Regions from separate parts of the Paenibacillus sp. J22P59 genome, predicted to be linked through region 1. Evidence: a T-box and tRNA genes for the amino acid it is inferred to sense, from the RefSeq annotation. Region 1 holds a T-box; the other holds one or more tRNA genes.
The links. A T-box is a leader RNA that pairs with one kind of tRNA and senses whether it is charged. The one in region 1 lies ahead of leuS (leucine--tRNA ligase), so its partner is inferred to be a tRNA-Leu.
Positions count from the first base shown of each region.

Region 2: it encodes a tRNA-Leu, which carries the amino acid that the T-box ahead of leuS (leucine--tRNA ligase) is inferred to sense. The anticodon was not compared.

Region 1 covers NZ_JBXENX010000007.1:33,708-37,120, reverse strand. The annotation lists gene lplA (lipoate--protein ligase) at 1-944, opposite strand, end outside; gene AC50YO_RS13490 (hypothetical protein) at 1,088-1,366, shown strand; T-box leader at 1,446-1,662, shown strand; gene leuS (leucine--tRNA ligase) at 1,746-3,413, shown strand, end outside.
Region 2 covers NZ_JBXENX010000002.1:414,667-418,079, forward strand. The annotation lists gene AC50YO_RS05155 (copper amine oxidase N-terminal domain-containing protein) at 370-1,155, opposite strand; tRNA gene AC50YO_RS05160 (tRNA-Leu) at 1,505-1,590, opposite strand; tRNA gene AC50YO_RS05165 (tRNA-Lys) at 1,619-1,694, opposite strand; tRNA gene AC50YO_RS05170 (tRNA-Glu) at 1,745-1,819, opposite strand; tRNA gene AC50YO_RS05175 (tRNA-Ser) at 1,993-2,083, opposite strand; tRNA gene AC50YO_RS05180 (tRNA-Asn) at 2,088-2,163, opposite strand; gene AC50YO_RS05185 (SprT family protein) at 2,232-2,708, opposite strand; gene AC50YO_RS05190 (P-loop NTPase family protein) at 2,843-3,190, shown strand; gene cmpA (cortex morphogenetic protein CmpA) at 3,268-3,399, shown strand.

The DNA of each region.
Region 1 (3,413 bases):
TAAGCAAGGTCCACGTCGCTTAGTAGCTCGTTTAATGCTCCTGCTTCATACCTTGTTCCAATAAGCTTGGCAGCAAGCTCGCTGCTGTCGCCACGACCGAAGAAATCACCATAAATGATCGCGTCGACAATTATTCCATCCTCTACCTGCAAGCGAACATCAAATGTGCCAGCCGCATTGATCCGCTTGGCCTGACGGACATTAAACGCTGGAGACCTGCCATAATTCCATTCCCAGCTGCGATAACGCTCATCCGCTAATTTATTCACATTCAACCAATCCTGCTCGGTTAGTTCATAGAATGGTATTTGCTCCTCACCTTCAAAGATAGAAGATAGAAGGCTTTGCCTTAATTGCTCGATTGTCATCGGCGATTCTAGAAATTCGGAAATGTTGGCTACACGGCTGCGGATCGATTTGGTCGATTTGGAGACATATTTCTCGGCATTAGCTTTAAGAGCAGACACGACATTCTCAATCTCTGAGTCAAAAAGAAGGGTGCCATGGCTGAACATTTTCCCTTTTGTCGAGAATTGGGCATTGCCTGATATTTTGCGTTCACCGACCTGCAGATCATTGCGTCCTGTCATTTCGGCCTCAACACCAAGCTTACGCAGCGCTCGTACGACCGGCTCAGTGAATTTTTTGAAGTTATGGAAGGACTGTCCGTCATCTTTCATAATAAAGCTAAAGTTCAAATTGCCGAGATCATGATAGACGGCTCCACCGCCTGATAAACGGCGTACGACATGAATGCCGTTGTGTTCTACGTATTCGGCGTTAATCTCTTCGACCGTATTCTGGTTCTTGCCAATAATGATGGAAGGCTCGTTTATGTAGAAGAGTAAATAATCATCATCGTCAGGGAGTGACCGAAGAATATATTCCTCAAGTGCCAAATTGAGCGATGGATCTGTAATGTTATTGTTGCTAATAAAGCGCATAGCTTCTCTCCTCCAGTATCTTGATGCTAGTCTTTCTTTATTATAACCTCAAGGGGAGCAGTTTTCATGCGGGATTGAAAAATCAATGAGTTCATTGTTACACCGGAATATAAAGGGAATGAAAGGCTGAGGATACAATTATATTGACAAGCAGTTCAGAATTTGATGGATATGAAATTGAATTAAAACCAGGTATGCAGGTGGTTCTGCCTTTATTTGCGGAAAAGGGAAGTAAAGAAGGGAAGTACAGCACGACCAAATTTGGTGCGTATTATATTGTGGATGATGGTTACGTGCTGTCTGCTGTAGATGAGAAATTTGAGATTAAAGGTATCGATTTCACATTCGCCAAAAAAATGAATGGGCAGAAAAAAGATCAGCTTATTGAAAAAATTAAACAATTAAAGAAAGTAGAACAATAAGCTGGAGCAAAGATTGGCTGGTTCTATCTTGACACGCGGTTTCTGCTTCATTATAATCGAAGCTAATCGTATTTTCTTATAATTGGCGTTGAAGAGGAGCAAGTAATATTACGGAGCATGGCTTAGAGAGCCGGCGGTTGGTGCAAGCCGGTCATGCAGTGATATGAATCTCGCCTTGGAGCCGTGCGTGATGAGCGCACCGAATGGCCTGCGTTAAAGGCGACGAGTGAGCGGAAGGCAAAGCATGCCTGCCGTTAACTAGGGTGGTACCACGGGAGCAATCTCTCGTCCCTAGCGATAATACGCTGGGGGCGGGAGTTTTTTTGTTGTCTACGAAGCTTAAGCTTGGCTTCGCAAAACTTTGAAAAGGAAGTGCAGGATGAGTCAGGAACAGCAATTTCACGGCTATAATCCACTTTCGGTAGAACCGAAATGGCAGAAATATTGGGATGAGCATGCAACCTTCAAGACGACGGAGGACCCAGAGAAGAAGAAGTTTTATGCGCTGGACATGTTCCCTTATCCATCTGGAGCAGGCCTTCATGTTGGACATCCAGAAGGCTACACGGCAACCGATATCGTATCTCGCTACAAGCGCATGCGCGGCTATAATGTGCTTCATCCGATGGGCTGGGATGCATTCGGCCTGCCTGCTGAGCAGTACGCTTTGCAGACAGGACGCCATCCGCGGGAAATTACAGTAGAGAACATCAATAATTTCCGCCGCCAGATTAAGTCGCTTGGATTCTCCTATGACTGGGAACGTGAATTCAGTACGACAGATCCGGACTATTACAAATGGACGCAGTGGATTTTCATCCAATTGTATAATAAAGGCCTTGCTTATGTAGCAGAAGTACCAGTGAACTGGTGTCCAGCTCTTGGAACGGTGCTTGCGAATGAAGAAGTTATTGACGGCCTGAGCGAGCGGGGCAACCATCCGGTTATCCGCAAGCCGATGCGTCAATGGATGCTGAAGATTACGGAATATGCAGAGCGGCTGCTTGAGGATCTTGAGGAGCTTGACTGGTCAGAGAGCATCAAGGATATGCAGCGCAACTGGATTGGCAAATCAACAGGGGCAGAAGTGACCTTCGCGATCGATGGTTTTGACGCTTCACTCGCTGTATTTACTACTCGCCCAGATACATTGTTTGGAGCGACTTATTGCGTACTTGCGCCTGAGCATGAATTGGTAGCGCAAATTACAACTGCAGAGCAACAAGCAGCTGTTGAAGCTTATAAGGATGCGGCAGCTCGCAAGAGTGATCTGGAGCGCACGGATTTGGCGAAGGACAAAACAGGTGTATTTACAGGCGCTTATGCCATTAATCCGGTTAATGGAGCAAAAACACCGATCTGGATTGCCGATTATGTGTTAGCAGGCTACGGAACAGGGGCTATTATGGCTGTGCCTGGCCATGATGCACGGGACTGGGAGTTTGCGAAGCAGTTCGAACTGCCGATCATTGAGGTTGTCCAAGGGGGCGACGTAACGAAGGAAGCTTATTCCGGAGATGGAGCTCACGTAAATTCCGAATTCCTCAATGGCTTAAATAATGAAGAAGCGATTGCTGCAATGATCAAGAAGCTTGAGGAATCAGGCAAGGGTCAAGGCAAAGTAACCTATCGTTTGCGGGATTGGCTGTTCAGCCGCCAGCGCTATTGGGGTGAGCCGATTCCTATTCTTCATCTGGAAGACGGCACGATGAAGCCAGTGCCTGAGGACCAGTTGCCGCTGGTGCTTCCGGATGTTGAGGCGATTACGCCATCTGGAACAGGTGAATCACCATTGGCTAACGTTACGGATTGGGTGAACACTATTGATCCAGAGACGGGCATGAAAGCACGCCGCGAGACGAATACAATGCCGCAGTGGGCAGGCAGCTGTTGGTATTACTTGCGGTTTATCGATCCGAAGAACGAGAAGGAAATTTGTTCGCCAGAGAAACAGAAGGAATGGCTGCCTGTTGACCTGTACATCGGTGGAGCTGAGCATGCGGTGCTTCACTTGCTCTATGCCCGCTTCTGGCATAAAGTATTGTAC
Region 2 (3,413 bases), on a different contig from region 1:
GCTAACAGCATGGTACAATCCATATAACTGGATTTTTTTAGAAGGAGGTATTACCTTGCGATTCGGAATGAGGAATACAAGCTTGAAGAAATATATTATCTCCAGCATTAAGCGCAAGCTGCTGAAACAGATCAAGAAGCTTCTCAAATAAATTACAAAATCAAAGGCTCGCCTTTAAGTACCCGCAATCAGAAAAAACATCGACGTACAGGTAGACTCCCTGTCATGATCGATGTTTCTTACTTTGCCCAGGAAAACTCAAACCTTCACAGGTATAAATATAAAAGCCTAGAAATTACACCATGCTGGCACATAAAAAAGAACCCTCTAGTTCAGAGAGTTCTTAAAACTTACACTTATAGTTTATAATTATTTTAACCCCTTTGAATCAGATGTCGTCCGATTATATAAAACAGATTCCTTCGTTCCATCGCTATATTCAAAATCAATTCCCGTAATCTTAATCGTCTCTAAAGCTGATTGATAAGTAAATATAGTAAAGATCCCCAATTTGTCATTTGGTTTAACAGGGCCTACATATTTAACGGCAAATGTGCTTTCCCCTGTAATTTGGTCATATGATGGATCACCGACTGCATTAAATGTACTAATATGAACTGTATAGTAATTAATAGTTTTACCAGTTAAATTAGTTACAAACCATGACAGCTTAACTCCATCTGCCGAGTTTACATTATATGCAAAAACAGTTGGTGTACTTACTTTTTGTGTTGTAGTTTCTCCGATAGTCACTATTTTATCATCTGAATTCCAATCCGTGGCTTTCCCTGTCGATTCACTAATAAAACGTAATGGGACAAATGTTACACCATTCACAACTCTTGGAGCAATACTTAATTTTTTTTCTTTTCCATTTACCAGAGCAGTTTTACTATCTATTGTGAGTTTTATATTCAATCCTTTTTTTGATCCAGTAACAGTCTTGGTTTTTTGATCCCAAGTAAATGACAAACCTAGAGCTTTAAACACAGGAGTAAATTGAACCAAAGTAGTTCCCTGTGTCTGAATTGGATCTGTACTGAAATTCATTAGACTACCATCAACATAAACTTTGATCGGTGTTTCAGTTGCATAAACATTACTTCCTGAAGTAAACAACATAACCATAATAATCAATACTACTACTTTCTTCATTCGGACATCTCCCACCATTCGACTTTTCATTTGATAATATCACAAAAAAATAAATAGGTATGTCGAACTATGTCGTATTTAAAAAATATTAGGTAAATAGTCTATAGATCCTAAAGATAGTAAAAGATTATTTTTCCTCACTTCATAAACATTATTATGTACGGAACGTTTGGGACAACTCGGTTAATAAGAAATAATTGTTTTGGGAGATAGTTACAACACTCCAAACCATCGTTTGAAACAAATTAACCCTAATCATATAAAAAAACACTTTTGAAATCAGATTTTTCGTTCTGATTTCAAAAGTGTTATAAAATTTCTATATTATAGATCATTAAGGATTTAGTTATGGTGCGGTAGAGAGGACTCGAACCTCCACGGGCATAAGCCCACTACCCCCTCAAGATAGCGTGTCTGCCATTCCACCACTACCGCACATATAGGGGAAAACTTTAATAAAAACTGGTGAGCCATGAAGGACTCGAACCTTCGACACCCTGATTAAAAGTCAGGTGCTCTACCAACTGAGCTAATGGCTCTCATGATTGTAAAACGAACTCAGTAGAGCTGCTTCACTTACATTGAGGAATGGTGACCCGTAGGGGATTCGAACCCCTGTTACCTCCGTGAAAGGGAGGTGTCTTAACCCCTTGACCAACGGGCCTGGTATTTACTGAACAACATTTGTTATTGTAACAACTTCCGAACTCAAGTACAAGCTTTTTCTACCGATTACTTCGATCCAATTGATGGAAGTCATAATCTTTGCCGTTATGAGGCGTAAAAAAAAGACCTGATAGTGAACGGCCTTCCGTTACAATCGTTATGCCATATGAATGGCGGAGAGAGAGGGATTCGAACCCTCGCACCACTTGCGCAGTCTAACCCCTTAGCAGAGGGTCCCCTTGAGCCACTTGGGTATCTCCCCGAATTGGCTCCCCGAACAGGACTCGAACCTGTGACAACTCGATTAACAGTCGAGTGCTCTACCAACTGAGCTATCAGGGAATATCGGTGTTCGTTGCCGTTTGTTTCGTAAATCAGCGGCGACAAGTAATAATATATCATGGTTCTTTCTATAGGTCAAGCGTTTTTAAAAATAATTTTCCACGGCATTTTCCGCAGGCATAACGGGCGGGGTCCACTCTTCTTTTTCGCAAATATTCCATACCGCATTTACTGCAAATAAGCTGATAACGATACGGTGTTGGCTGCCGACCCAGCCTGTCCGGCAGCGTGTGGCAGAACCTCGAACCTCCTACATGAGCGAGCAGTTTCTTGAAGTCCTCGTCCCGATGCCGATATCCCCGCTTCATTATATGCAGATGGTAATGACAGAGCTCATGCTTAATTATCTTCTCTGTCTCCTCGTAGCCGAATGCTTCAAGCTGATGTGGGCTTATCTCTATATTATGGGATTTGGTAAAGTAGCGTCCTCCCGTGGCCTTTAACCTACGATTAAAGCTTGCTTGATGAATAAACGGCCGGCCAAAGCTCTCTATTGATACTCGTTCTACCCAATGCTGCAGTGCTGCATCGTCTATTGTCATCATCGTTATTCTCCTCCACTACTTGAATTTTAAAGCTTGTATACGCTACACTGTCAAGTAGTAATCTACAATTGTACGGCGATTACAGAAGCACCAATCGCATCATGTAATCGAACGAGGGGAGATTTGCTTAACTTATGCCTACTATGCGCTACGTCCTTATGAAAGATGATACCACTATTCTATTCGTCGAAATGCCCGAATCTCATGCTTATCAGCTAAGTGCGCTCAATTTGCGTCTGCATAAAGAGATAGACAAGCTCACAGCAGATCACGTGCCTCAGCTGCCCTACGCGATAGCAGAATGCGACAATGTCGAGCTGCATGACAGCTCCATCGCTATTGTATCTGGTCTGGATTACATTAACGAGCTAGAGCGCGGCTTTGCAGCGATTAAAGAATCCGCATATCCGCTTATTGCTCTGCTTACAGAGATCCGTGCCTTGCAGGCTCAGCTAGAGCAATGGTACGAAGAAGAAATGTAACGTTTCATTAGGACCTGCACGGACACTTTGCCCTCCCCATATGGTAATAATACACCACGAAGAGGAGGGCGGACGCTATCCCACAATGGCTCTGTAACCAGATGATGCGTGCATTTCAGAAAAAAGACCGCAGGCAAATCAAGCTGCTGAATGAATGCTGGTATTTTTACCGCAATAAGCAAGGTCCTCAAGAAGAGAACCCTATATAGCGATATGCGTGTAT